DNA from 2 places in the Jeotgalibaca sp. PTS2502 genome. Region 2 is predicted to be linked to the other one. Evidence: a T-box and tRNA genes for the amino acid it is inferred to sense, from the RefSeq annotation. Region 2 holds a T-box; the other holds one or more tRNA genes.
The links. A T-box is a leader RNA that pairs with one kind of tRNA and senses whether it is charged. The one in region 2 lies ahead of thrS (threonine--tRNA ligase), so its partner is inferred to be a tRNA-Thr.
Positions count from the first base shown of each region.

Region 1: it encodes a tRNA-Thr, which carries the amino acid that the T-box ahead of thrS (threonine--tRNA ligase) is inferred to sense. The anticodon was not compared.

Region 1 is NZ_CP019433.1:1,600,077-1,604,909, forward strand. It holds gene BW721_RS07850 (aldo/keto reductase) at 123-1,046, opposite strand; gene BW721_RS07855 (DsbA family oxidoreductase) at 1,156-1,863, opposite strand; gene BW721_RS07860 (DNA alkylation repair protein) at 1,983-2,639, shown strand; rRNA gene rrf (5S ribosomal RNA) at 2,901-3,016, opposite strand; tRNA gene BW721_RS07870 (tRNA-Thr) at 3,021-3,093, opposite strand; tRNA gene BW721_RS07875 (tRNA-Asn) at 3,248-3,321, opposite strand; rRNA gene rrf (5S ribosomal RNA) at 3,343-3,458, opposite strand; rRNA gene BW721_RS07885 (23S ribosomal RNA) at 3,612-4,833, opposite strand, start outside.
Region 2 is NZ_CP019433.1:1,086,456-1,094,315, reverse strand. It holds gene mutM (DNA-formamidopyrimidine glycosylase) at 1-439, shown strand, start outside; gene coaE (dephospho-CoA kinase) at 440-1,039, shown strand; gene nrdR (transcriptional regulator NrdR) at 1,104-1,607, shown strand; gene BW721_RS05335 (replication initiation and membrane attachment family protein) at 1,610-3,040, shown strand; gene dnaI (primosomal protein DnaI) at 3,040-3,966, shown strand; T-box leader at 4,024-4,244, shown strand; gene thrS (threonine--tRNA ligase) at 4,332-6,266, shown strand; gene BW721_RS05320 (amidohydrolase) at 6,334-7,527, shown strand; gene infC (translation initiation factor IF-3) at 7,810-7,860, shown strand, end outside.

The DNA of each region.
Region 1 (4,833 bases), 510 kb from region 2:
CGTCAACAGTTTTTTTATTTTTTTTAATATCTTCTTTAGCTGTGTTTATAGCCCTAAAAAAAAGATGCTGTATGCTCTATCCTTAGACATAGCATACAGCAGAAAAATATGAATCGATCTCATTAAGGAATTGGGAATCCCCCTATACGGTATAATTCATACCACTCTTCTCGGCTTAATTCTATATCAGTTGCTTGACTAGCAGATTTAATACGCTCTGGGTTCATACTACCAATAATTGGTTGCATCTTAGCAGGATGTCTGAGTAGCCAAGCAATCGTAATCGCTTCTTGACTAACTTCTTTTTCTTTCGCATAGTTCTTCAAAGTTTCACTTAATTCCTGATAGTCAGGGTGGTTAAATAAAACGCCTTGCTTGTTATTCCCAGCTTGGAATGGTGACCACGGTTGGATCGTCATCTGATGAATACGACTATATTCTAATATCGAGCTGTCCCTTACAATTGAACGTTCATTGACACGATTCATATTGAAGCCAGCATCAATCATAGGGTGATGGGTCACGCTCATTTGTAGTTGGTTAATGATCAAAGGTTGTTTAACAGCTGTTTTCAATAATTCAATCTGCATAGGCGTCTGATTACTAACACCGAAATAACGTACTTTACCACTCGTTTCTAATTGATTAAAAACTTCAGCTACTTCTTCCGGTTCAAAAAGCGTATCTGGTCGATGTAATAAAAATGTATCTAAATAATCGGTCTGCAATCTTCTTAAGCTTTCTTCAACCGATTGGATAAGATGTTTTTTGGAAAAATCATACATTTTCCCAGGAACAATCCCTGCCTTTGACTGAATCAAAATATCTTCGCGCTTGATAGATAGATTACGATAGGCTCTCCCAAAAATACTCTCTGATTCGCCAGCTCCATAAATATCGGCATGATCAAAATAGTTAATCCCTACTGATAGAGCTGCTTGGATAACTCCTTCTGCCTCCTTGTCACTTAAATGACTCATACGCATTAAGCCTAAGGATAGTTGAGAAGCTCTCAATGAACTATCTCCTATATAAATTGTTTTCATTTGCACTACTCCTTTGTCCTTTTGTTATAGTATACCACTATAGTATAAAAGCCCTTTCGTAAATCCTTTATAAAATGAAAAAAAACTGAGACAGCCGCCTCAGTTTCCTTTAATCACATATCCACTTATCATCGACTACTCGACAAGCATCGCCATCTGAACTCATCATCTGCAAGCCGCTTAATTGAAATCCTTCTTCTGCTGCAATTTTTTCAATCGTTTGCTCAATAACCTCTTGGGGTTGAGCACCGCTAATAAGATACTTTTGATTGATAACTACTGCCGGTGCACCTTGAATACCGTAAGCTTGAACACGTTGCAAATCTTCAATAACAGCTTGCTCAGTCTCTTCTTTTTCATACTGCTCTTTCCATTGTTCAAAAGAAACACCAGACTTCTTAACTGCTGCTTCAATAACTAATTTATCAGAAATATCTTGGTTATGAACAAATAGGGCTTCTTGCAACGCATCAAAGACATTCCAATAAGCTGACTGTCCAGCTATAAGCCCTGCAGCCTTTGCTGCTTTTAGGCCCTCTTTTGAAGTTGGAAATAGAAAATCTTTTTCTTTCATCCCCTCAATATTGAAGCGATGTTCATCATCATTTTGATTAGCATGTTCCCAATGACCGAGAACTTCTCCTTTTACGGCTTCATGAGATCCAAACATTTGAATAAACTGCTCTTTCTCCCACCCTAGTGCAAATGAACGGTGAGTAATAGTTAAATTAGGATATTTATTAGCTATCTTTCGCATTCGATAAGACATAGGAAAACAGAAACTACAAATCACATCGTGGAAAAATTCTACTTGCATATGAACACTCCTTTACATTGGCTTACTTAGTGTAAGTGAAATAACTTATAATTGCAAGCTTATCAATGCTGTTTTTATTGTTTATAATAAAAACAACATACTTTGAGAAGAGGGACAAAATGGAGCATCAGATAATCTTCAATAAATTACAACTATTAGCTGATCCTGATCAAGCGATTTCTATGTCTGCCTATATGAGAAACCTATTTCCTTTTCTAGGCATTTTAGCCAAAGAAAGAAAAGCAACTTATCATAGTGAATTTAAACAAGCGCTTAAAGAAAAAGATGTTGATTTCGATTTTATTCAGCTGTGCTTTAATCAAATAGAACGTGAGTATCATTATGCTGCAGTTGACTATCTTTTGGCTATTAAAAGCTTGCTGGGACCTGACCACTTACCAATTCTCAAGCAACTTATTATGACTAAATCATGGTGGGATACCGTAGATGGACTTGATGGCGTTATTGGATTTTTAGTGAAATCATTCCCGGAATTAAAAAAACAGATGGTTGAATGGAGTCTAGACAGCAATATCTGGATTCGTCGAGTTGCTATTGACCACCAGCTACTTTTTAAAGAAGAGACTGATACTGAGTTATTGATGCTCATTATAAAAAATAACTTGAATCAGACAGAGTTCTTTATTAACAAAGCAATTGGGTGGAGCTTGCGTGACTATAGTAAAACAAATCCAGAATGGGTCAGCAGCTTTATTGAAGAAAACAAAAGTGAATTAGCTCCTTTGAGTATTCGAGAAGGCAGTAAATACCTATAAAGCTTTCCGGAGGTAAGAAAAGCGGACAAGTCCGCTTTGGCCTATGAAAAAATAGGAAATTTGACCCTGAATTGTCAGGAGACTTCACGCTTCAGCGGGTTAGTCGAATGATAGGCGTTAGCGAGCAGCGAAGCGCGCAATGGGGCAAATTTATCTTTTTTTCAGTAGGCCAGGACTTGGGAGCTAGACATTGATGGCTGAACTTATAATCCCCTAGTCTACAAAAAAAGCATTCCAGATGACTGGAATGCTTTTATAATTGCACGGCGACGTCCTACTCTCACAAAGGGAAACCCTTCACTACAATCGGCGCTAAGAAGCTTAACTTCTGTGTTCGGGATGGGAACAGGTGTGACCTTCTTGCCATCATTACCGTACAAAAGCCACCTGTCGGATTCGAACCGACGACCCCCACCTTACCATGGTGGTGCTCTACCTACTGAGCTAAGGCGGCACTTGAAACTGTTTTACACAAATTATAGAATACCTAATAACCAACGCTTTGTCAATATGGCATTAACACATTCTATTTTAAAATAAAAAACATCCTTCGCCAGCAAATCCAACGAGTTGATGTTTGACTTTTCCTAGAAATAGGCATAAAAAAACTCCGCAAGTAGGACTCGAACCTACGACATCTTGATTAACAGTCAAGCGCTACTACCAACTGAGCTATTGCGGAATAATATATTAAAAAATATATGCGCGGCAGCGTCCTACTCTCACAAAGGGAAACCCTTCACTACAATCGGCGCTAAGAAGCTTAACTTCTGTGTTCGGGATGGGAACAGGTGTGACCTTCTTGCCATCGCCACCGCACATATTGTCATGGCTGTTGCTGCTAGCAGTTTACAGACATGATACACTTGGGCTATGCCCACAGTGTTTTTTCTGAGGTTGTTCCCTCAAAACTGAATAGTTAACATGAAACCCTTGGTTTGAAACCCATTTTACGTCATTACCGTTTTATTATTGGTTAAGTCCTCGACCGATTAGTACTAGTCCGCTCCATACATCGCTGCACTTCCACTTCTAGCCTATCTACCTGATCGTCTCTCAGGGGTCTTACTCATTTAAAATGATGGGAAATCTCATCTTGAGGGGGGCTTCACGCTTAGATGCTTTCAGCGTTTATCCCGTCCACACATAGCTACCCAGCAATGCCCTTGGCAGAACAACTGGTACACCAGCGGTGTGTCCATCCCGGTCCTCTCGTACTAAGGACAGCTCCTCTCAAATTTCCAACGCCCGCGACGGATAGGGACCGAACTGTCTCACGACGTTCTGAACCCAGCTCGCGTGCCGCTTTAATGGGCGAACAGCCCAACCCTTGGGACCGACTACAGCCCCAGGATGCGACGAGCCGACATCGAGGTGCCAAACCTCCCCGTCGATGTGAACTCTTGGGGGAGATAAGCCTGTTATCCCCAGGGTAGCTTTTATCCGTTGAGCGATGGCCCTTCCATGCGGAACCACCGGATCACTAAGCCCGACTTTCGTCCCTGCTCGACTTGTAGGTCTCGCAGTCAAGCTCCCTTCTGCCTTTGCACTCTACGAATGATTTCCAACCATTCTGAGGGAACCTTTGGGCGCCTCCGTTACATTTTAGGAGGCGACCGCCCCAGTCAAACTGCCCGACTGACACTGTCTCCCCACCCGATTAGGGTGGCGGGTTAGAGTGGTCCTGCTACAAGGGTAGTATCCCAATGGCGCCTCCATCGAGACTAGCGTCCCGACTTCAATGGCTCCTACCTATCCTGTACATGTAGCAGAAACAATCAATATCAACCTGCAGTAAAGCTCCATGGGGTCTTTCCGTCCTGTCGCGGGTAACCAGCATCTTCACTGGTACTATAATTTCACCGAGTCTCTCGTTGAGACAGTGCCCAAATCGTTACGCCTTTCGTGCGGGTCAGAACTTACCTGACAAGGAATTTCGCTACCTTAGGACCGTTATAGTTACGGCCGCCGTTTACTGGGGCTTCAATTCAAAGCTTCGCCGAAGCTAACCTCTCCTCTTAACCTTCCAGCACCGGGCAGGCGTCAGCCCCTATACGTCATCTTTCGATTTTGCAGAGACCTGTGTTTTTGATAAACAGTCGCTTGGGCCTATTCACTGCGGCTGACCTTGCGGTCAGCACCCCTTCTCCCGAAGTTACGGGGTCATTTTGCCGAGTTCCTTAACGAGAGTTCG
Region 2 (7,860 bases):
AACAGCAGAAAGTTTCCGTTTTTCAGATTTTAAACAGCGCTTATCTCGTACTAGTCGTGCCATTAAAACGGTTATTTTAGACCAGCACGTGGTGGCAGGTGTCGGCAATATTTATGCGGATGAATCGTTATTTGAAGCAGGTGTTCATCCTCAAAAACCAGCCAATGAGCTGAATGAAACAGAAAGTCGGCAACTTCATCAAGCTATTATAGCGGTTATTGGCCGTGCTGTTTCAGCAGGCGGTTCGACTATCCGAACCTATAAAAACAGCTTTGGTGAAGAAGGGCATTTCCAAATTTATTTAAATGTTTATGGGAAAAAGAATCAAGCTTGTCCACGTTGCGGCACGCCAATTGAAAAAATAAAAGTCGGCCAAAGAGGCACTCATTTTTGTCCCAACTGCCAGTATTACGCTAGTGAACAAGAGGGGGACAAATAAATGTTTGTACTTGGTTTAACGGGTTGTATCGCAACTGGAAAATCAACCGTATCGCGCTATTTAGCCTCTAAGGGAATTGCTATTGTCGATGCCGATTTAGGAGCTCGTCAAGTGGTTGAAATTGGTAGTCCTGGCTTACAGGCCATTGCTGACTATTTTGGTCCAGACGTGTTGTTGGAGGATGGCAGTTTAAATCGAAAGAAATTAGGCAGCCTTATTTTTTCAGATTCTGAAAAAAGAGCAGCCCTCGATGGCTTATTGGACGGGTATATCCGCCAATGGATGCGTGATCAAATTGATTTTCATCGTCAAAATGGCGTTGATTTATTAGTATTAGATATTCCGCTCTTATTTGAAGCAGGCTACGCCCCTCTTTGTGATGCTATTATGGTTGTTTATACGCCAAAGGAGTTACAGTGTCAGCGTTTGATGCAACGTGATGACTTAACCAAAGCTCAAGCCATTGACCGCATGAACAGCCAACTATCGATAGAAATAAAAAAAGAAAAAGCAGATATTGTCATTGATAATAGTGGCAATTTGGCAGAAACCTACTTACAAGTTGATCAATGGCTAGCTAAAAGATCTGTTGAAAACTAGCCCGAGCGCTTGATAAATATGGTATAATTGCCGTAATAAAGAAGACTAGAAAGGGGTTAAGAAGATGCAATGTCCAAAATGTCATTATAGTGGAAGTCGGGTTGTGGACAGCCGCCCCATCGATGATAATAACTCGATTCGTCGCAGACGCGAATGTGAGAGTTGCCACCAACGATTTACAACATTTGAGCGAATTGAACAATCACCATTATTGGTTATTAAAAAGAACGGCACGCGTGAAGAATTTAGCCGTGAAAAATTGTTACGTGGTCTCGTAAGGTCATGTGAGAAACGCCCAATTGCACTGGAACAATTAGAAGACTTAGTCAATACCGTTGAAAAAGAAATCCGCTCACAAGGTGAGAATGAAATTTCATCTCTAGAGATTGGCAAGTATGTGATGGATGAATTGGTAAAAATTGACGATGTTGCTTACATTCGATTCGCCAGTGTTTACCGCCAATTTTCAGACCGTCAAACCTTTTTAGATGAGCTGAAAAAATTGGAAAAGAAAGACCCCCGTGAAGCGGATGCCCCAGCATCAGGGCAAGATGGAGAGGATTCTTAACCATGACTTATCCGTGGAAAGAATTAAGTCCAAAAGATTCATTGACGGTTCGCCAAACTGCCGTTATTTCTGATTGTGATAAACAGGTTGTCACTCTCCTGTATCAACCCATTATTGGGCCTCATGCCTATAGTTTATATATGCTATTGCTAGCTGAAGTTACGGGTGGCCTTTATAAGAGTGAAGACCGTCTTCATGCTGATTTGTTGAGCACATTAGGGCTAGGTATTCCAGAGCTTTATCAGGCTCGGGTTCGTTTGGAAGCCATTGGATTATTAAATACCTATCTTAAAAAAGAGGGCGATAAGCATTATCTTTATGAACCATGCCCACCTCTGACGAGTAAGCAATTTTTTGAAGATGATTTAATGCGTCTATTGTTAATGGAATATGTGGGAGAGAACAAACTACGGTTACTACAAGAAAAGTTTACTTATCCACTCGTTGATCAAGCACATTTTCAAAAGATTACCAAATCATTTTTAGAGGTTTATGATTTATCGAGTCAAGCTTATAGCAATAAAGCTCAAGCATTGCCACAAGGGCAGGCTTATCTACAAGCTAAAAATGGCCAATCACCTAAACTAAGTACAGCGACATTTGATTTTCAATTGTTAAAGCAATTCTTACAAAAGGAATTTTTTAACCAGGACGCTTTAACAGACGAGGTTCAATCTGCCATAGTCGTTTATCACCACATGTATGGTCTGGATGAAATGGCAATGGCTAACTATTTACTTCGTGCAGCTAACCTGGAAACAGGTCACATTAACTTAAGAGAACTTGAAAAAAGTGTCTTAGATGAAAGAGACCAGCTCGTTTATCCTGCTATGCCACTGCAAGACAAGGTGATGTCTACAATTGAGAAACAGAGCCAAAAAGCTGATGATCGCCAAAAAGAATTAACACAAGCAGGTTATACACCGGCGGAAATTGCGTTAGTTCTTCAAAGCGAACGAATGACACCGATGGCTTTTATTAGCGGGATAAAGAAGCAAAAAAATGGAACGGTTACGTCTGCTGAGAAAAAATTAGTGTCTGTCTTACTGGCAGATCACAAATTAGAGCCAGCTGTTTTGAATATGCTTATTTATTATTCCTTAGTCATTCAAAAGCACCCGACCTTGGTGAAAAATATCGTTGAGGCGATTGCCAATGACTGGACACAGTCTAATGTGACTCGACCTGAGCAAGCCATTGAAAAGACCAAACAGTTTGTAGGTCAGAAAAAAGCTGCTGCAGAAAAACGAGAAGAAAATCGCTCAGCCCGTTACTACGGTAAAAATGTGGTCCGAAAGGTTGAGAAATTACCTGATTGGGCCAAAGACAATCAAGGTCCTGTTACGGAAGAATTATTACCAGAAGATGTTCAGAAGAAATTTAATGAACGATTGAAGAAATTTAGAAATAGTGGAAAGGCAGGGGATTCATGATGGATCATGTGGGAAAAGGATTTCGAAATTATTTGAACCGTCCCGGTAACAGTGAAAAATTTGAACAAATGGTTCAATCCATTCTTGCCGACTCCGATGTTCAACTCTTTTTGTCTAAACATGAAGACCAATTATCGCAAGCAGTGGTAACCAATAGTTACTCAAAATTGCATGAATTTGTTCAAGAAAAAAGAAAGTTAGCAAGAGGGGAAGAGGGCCAAAATCCTGGTTATATTCCTGAATTAGCGATTAATGCGGGCTATATCGATGTGGTTTATAAACCAAGTCCAGATACGATACGTAAGGAACGTGAGAAAGAATTGCGTAATCGTATTAACTCGATTAATATCTCTAAGGATGCGCGTTCTGCAACAATGGAGAAGTTCTTACAGACTTCTGACCGAATGGAAGTTTTGGAATTAGCTTTTAATTTCGTTGAAGCCTATCATGAAAATCCTAGAGACCACCACCAAGCGCTATACTTACACGGACCTTTTGGTGTTGGGAAGACCTACCTACTTGGTGCAATTGCCTACGAATTATCTTTGCACGGGCATTTAACGACCTTAATGCATTACCCAACCTTTACTCAAGAGATGAAGGCCTCAATCGCTGATCAAACTGTTCAAGAGAAATTAACAATTATTAAGAACAGTGAAATATTGATGCTGGATGATATTGGAGCTGAAGTTAATTCAACTTGGATTCGCGATGAAGTGTTAGGTGTTATTCTGCAGCACCGTATGCAAGAAAAATTGCCGACTTTCTTTTCTTCGAATTTAACCTTTGAAGAGTTGGAACACCATTTACGAATTGGTAACCGCGGTGAAGATGAGCCGATTAAGGCAAAACGCTTGATGGAACGGGTGAAATACTTGTCTAAGCAAGTCACTATGACGGGTAAAAATCGCCGCTTGGAATCTTAATATAAAAATAAACTTGCTTTTTAAAAAAGATAGTGGTTTAATATGGTCAGATTATAATAAAAATCGTTGAGAAAGACACACAACTAAAGTGTTATTTGTAGAGAGAGATGGCTTGGTGAAACATCTCAATAAGCTTTGGATTGGACCACTTTCGAGAAGACTTTCTGAATTGAGTAGGAAAGGCCGGGCACGCCCGTTATAGCGTCTAAAGAGTTATCAGCCTAATTGGCGGTAACTGAATTTGGGTGGAACCACGTTAAAATTGAAGCGTCCCATTTCTAGGTGTCAATGCACTTAGAAATGGGGCTTTTTTGTTTTTTGGTCCCAAATTAAACACTCATTCAATAAAAAATGGAGGAATTATGATGGCAGAAATTAAAATTACTTTTCCAGATGGCAATATAAAGTCATTTGAACAAGGTGTGACTGTTGAAGAAGTCGCAAAAAGTATAAGTAATAGCTTAGCTAAAAAAGCTTTGGCTGGTAAATTAAATGGTGAATTGATTGATTACACACGTGCAATTGAAGAAGATGGGACACTTGAAATTGTAACAGCTGATCATGAAGATGCGCTCTTTATTTTGCGCCACTCGACAGCTCACTTGATGGCTCATGCCTTAACACGTTTGTTCCCAGGTATTCATTTTGGAGTAGGGCCAGCGATTGAGTCAGGTTTCTATTATGATACTGATATGGCTGAACAATTAACTGAAGAGCAATTACCATTAGTTGAAGAAGAAATGAAGAAAATTATCCGCGAAAATTACCCAATCGTTCGCAGAGAAGTGAGTCGTCAAGAAGCGCTTGAACTGTTTAAAGCAGACCCATATAAAGTTGAATTAATTACAGCTTTACCTGAAGACGAAGTCATTACTGTCTATACTCAAGAAGACTTTACTGACCTGTGTCGTGGTGTTCATGTTCCGTCGACAGGGAAAATCCAAATTTTTAAATTACTATCATTAGCTGGTGCATATTGGCGTGGAAACTCAGACAACAAAATGATGCAACGTGTATACGGAACAGCATTCTTTGATAAAAAAGCGTTAGCTGAGTTCTTGAAAATGCGTGAAGAAGCTAAAGCACGTGACCACCGTAAATTAGGTAAAGAACTCGACTTGTTTATGGTTTCGCCAGAAGTTGGCTCAGGATTGCCATTCTGGTTACCAAAAGGGGCAACCATTCGTCGTACATTAGAACGTTATATTGTCGACAAAGAAGTGAGCTTAGGGTACCAACACGTTTACACACCAATTATGGCGAATGTTGATTTATATAAAACATCTGGCCACTGGGATCACTACCATGAAGATATGTTCCCACCAATGGATATGGGTGACGGTGAAATGTTAGTGCTACGCCCAATGAACTGCCCACATCATATGATGGTTTATAAAAATGATGTTCACAGCTACCGCGAATTGCCCATTCGAATTGCTGAACTAGGTATGATGCACCGCTATGAAAAATCAGGCGCATTGTCTGGTTTACAACGTGTGAGAGAAATGACATTAAATGATGCTCACGCTTTTGTTCGTCCGGATCAAATCAAGGAAGAATTTAAACGTACACTTGAATTAACATTAGAAGTTTACAAAGACTTCAGTATTACAGACTATCGCTTCCGCTTGAGCTACCGTGATCCTGAAGACAAAGAGAAATACTTTGACGATGATGATATGTGGAACAAAGCAGAGAGCATGTTAAAAGAAGCAATGGATGAAATGGGACTAGAGTATTTTGAAGCAGTAGGCGAAGCAGCCTTCTACGGTCCTAAATTAGATGTTCAATTCAAGACTGCTATCGGCCTTGAAGAAACAATGTCGACAATTCAATTAGACTTCCTATTACCAGAACGCTTCGATTTAACCTATGTCGGTGAAGATGGTGAAAATAACCACCGTCCAGTTGTTATCCACCGTGGTGTTATTTCAACAATGGAACGTTTTGTAGCTTACTTGATTGAAGAGTATAAGGGGGCTTTCCCAACTTGGTTGGCTCCTGTTCAAGCAACAATCATTCCGGTTAATTTAGATCTTCATGCTGATAAAGCTTATGAATTGAAGGCTGAAATGGCGCGTCTAGGTATGCGAGTAGACGTTGATGATCGCAACGAAAAAATGGGCTATAAGATTCGTGCATCACAAACGCAAAAAATTCCATATCAAATCGTCATTGGTGATAAAGAAGTGGAAGAAAATACAGTGACTGTTCGTCGTTATGGTTCAAAAGACATGAATACTCTGTCAAAAGCTAAATATTTAGAATCTGTTGTGGACGAAATTAGAAATTTCAAATAAAATAGACGCTAATAAGAAAAACCCCTCACTTTTTTAAGGGGTTTTTCTTAATAGAGAGGTGAATAAGGTGTTACGAGATAAATTAATGACACGCTTGACTGAGCGAGAAGAAGAAATAATTGCATTGCGTCGTCATTTCCATGAGAATGCGGAGATTTCTCACCACGAATTTCAAACAGCAGATACGATTGCTGCTTTTTATGAAGGTAAAGATGTCCATATTCAACGTAATGTGGGAAATGGTGTTGGAATCGTTGTAACGATTGAAGGAAAGTCTCCAGGCAAAAAAATTGGTTTACGTGCCGATTTTGATGCTCTTCCAATAGAAGAAGAAACAGGTTTGGCTTTTTCATCTAAAAATCCGGGTGCGATGCATGCTTGTGGCCATGATGGGCATACGGCTTATTTAATGATTTTGGCAGATAGCTTGATTGAATTAAAGGATGAATGGTCAGGAACGATTAAGATTGTCCACCAACATGCTGAAGAAGTTCCACCATCCGGCGGTAAGAGTATCGCTGAGTCAGGTGTCTTAGATGACTTAGATGAAATTTATGGTATCCATTTCTTCCCCAATTTTGACGTTGGTGAAATCAATTATACAAGCGGCTGGGCATTTGCTGGCTGTAGCGATTTATCAATTAAGATTAAAGGTAAGGGCGGTCATGGTTCAATGCCGCACTTAAGTAATGATGCCATTGTTGCTGCGTCATCATTAGTGATGAATTTACAAACGGTTGTTTCTCGCCGTGTGAATCCTTACGATATGGCCGTTGTCACAATTGGTTCGTTTGAAGGAGTAGGCGCAAGTAACGTCATCAAAGATAGTCTGATTCTTCGTGGCGATGCGCGCTATATGGACGTTGAAGTTGGTAAGCAAATCGAGAAAGAAATTAGACAGTTACTTCGTGGTTTGGAAGAAAGTTTCGGCGTTGAAACAGAATTTGAATATTTGTGGGACTATCCACCTGTTTACAACCATCCTGAGCAAACAGAAAAAGTTGTTGCAGCTTTAGAAAAATATGGTGTAGGCGACTACATGGATAAGGTTGTAGCGGGACCTGCTTCAAATGGAGCAGAGGACTTTGGTCAATACTTATTAAAAATACCGGGATCATTTGTTAATGTGGGTTGTAAACCAGACACAGAAGACTACTACATGAACCACCATCCAAAATTTGATTTAAATGAAAAAGCTCTCTTAGTTGCTGCAAAAGCAGTAGGTGATATTGCCTTAAGTGTTTTAGGGGAACAAGATTAAATCATAATAAATAACTCTTGCAGAAAGACTGTAAGAGTAGTAAAATCGTCTAAGGATGAAAAAATTGTAAAAACATTTGACATCTTCGGAAGTCCATTATATAATATACAAGTTGAGAAATGTAAGCAGAAGCACCCGCTTCTCGCCTAAGTTGATAATTGTGTCCTTGGGCTTGATATGTACAAGTTTGTTACAGTATGGAATACTGTAACTGAGTTGGCGGGTACTTTATGTGCCCGTCAATTTTTTTCTGCCCTTTTCTCTCAAAAATTATGGAGGTGTATGACCATAGCTAAAGATATGATGGTAAATGACGGCATCCGTGCTCGTGAA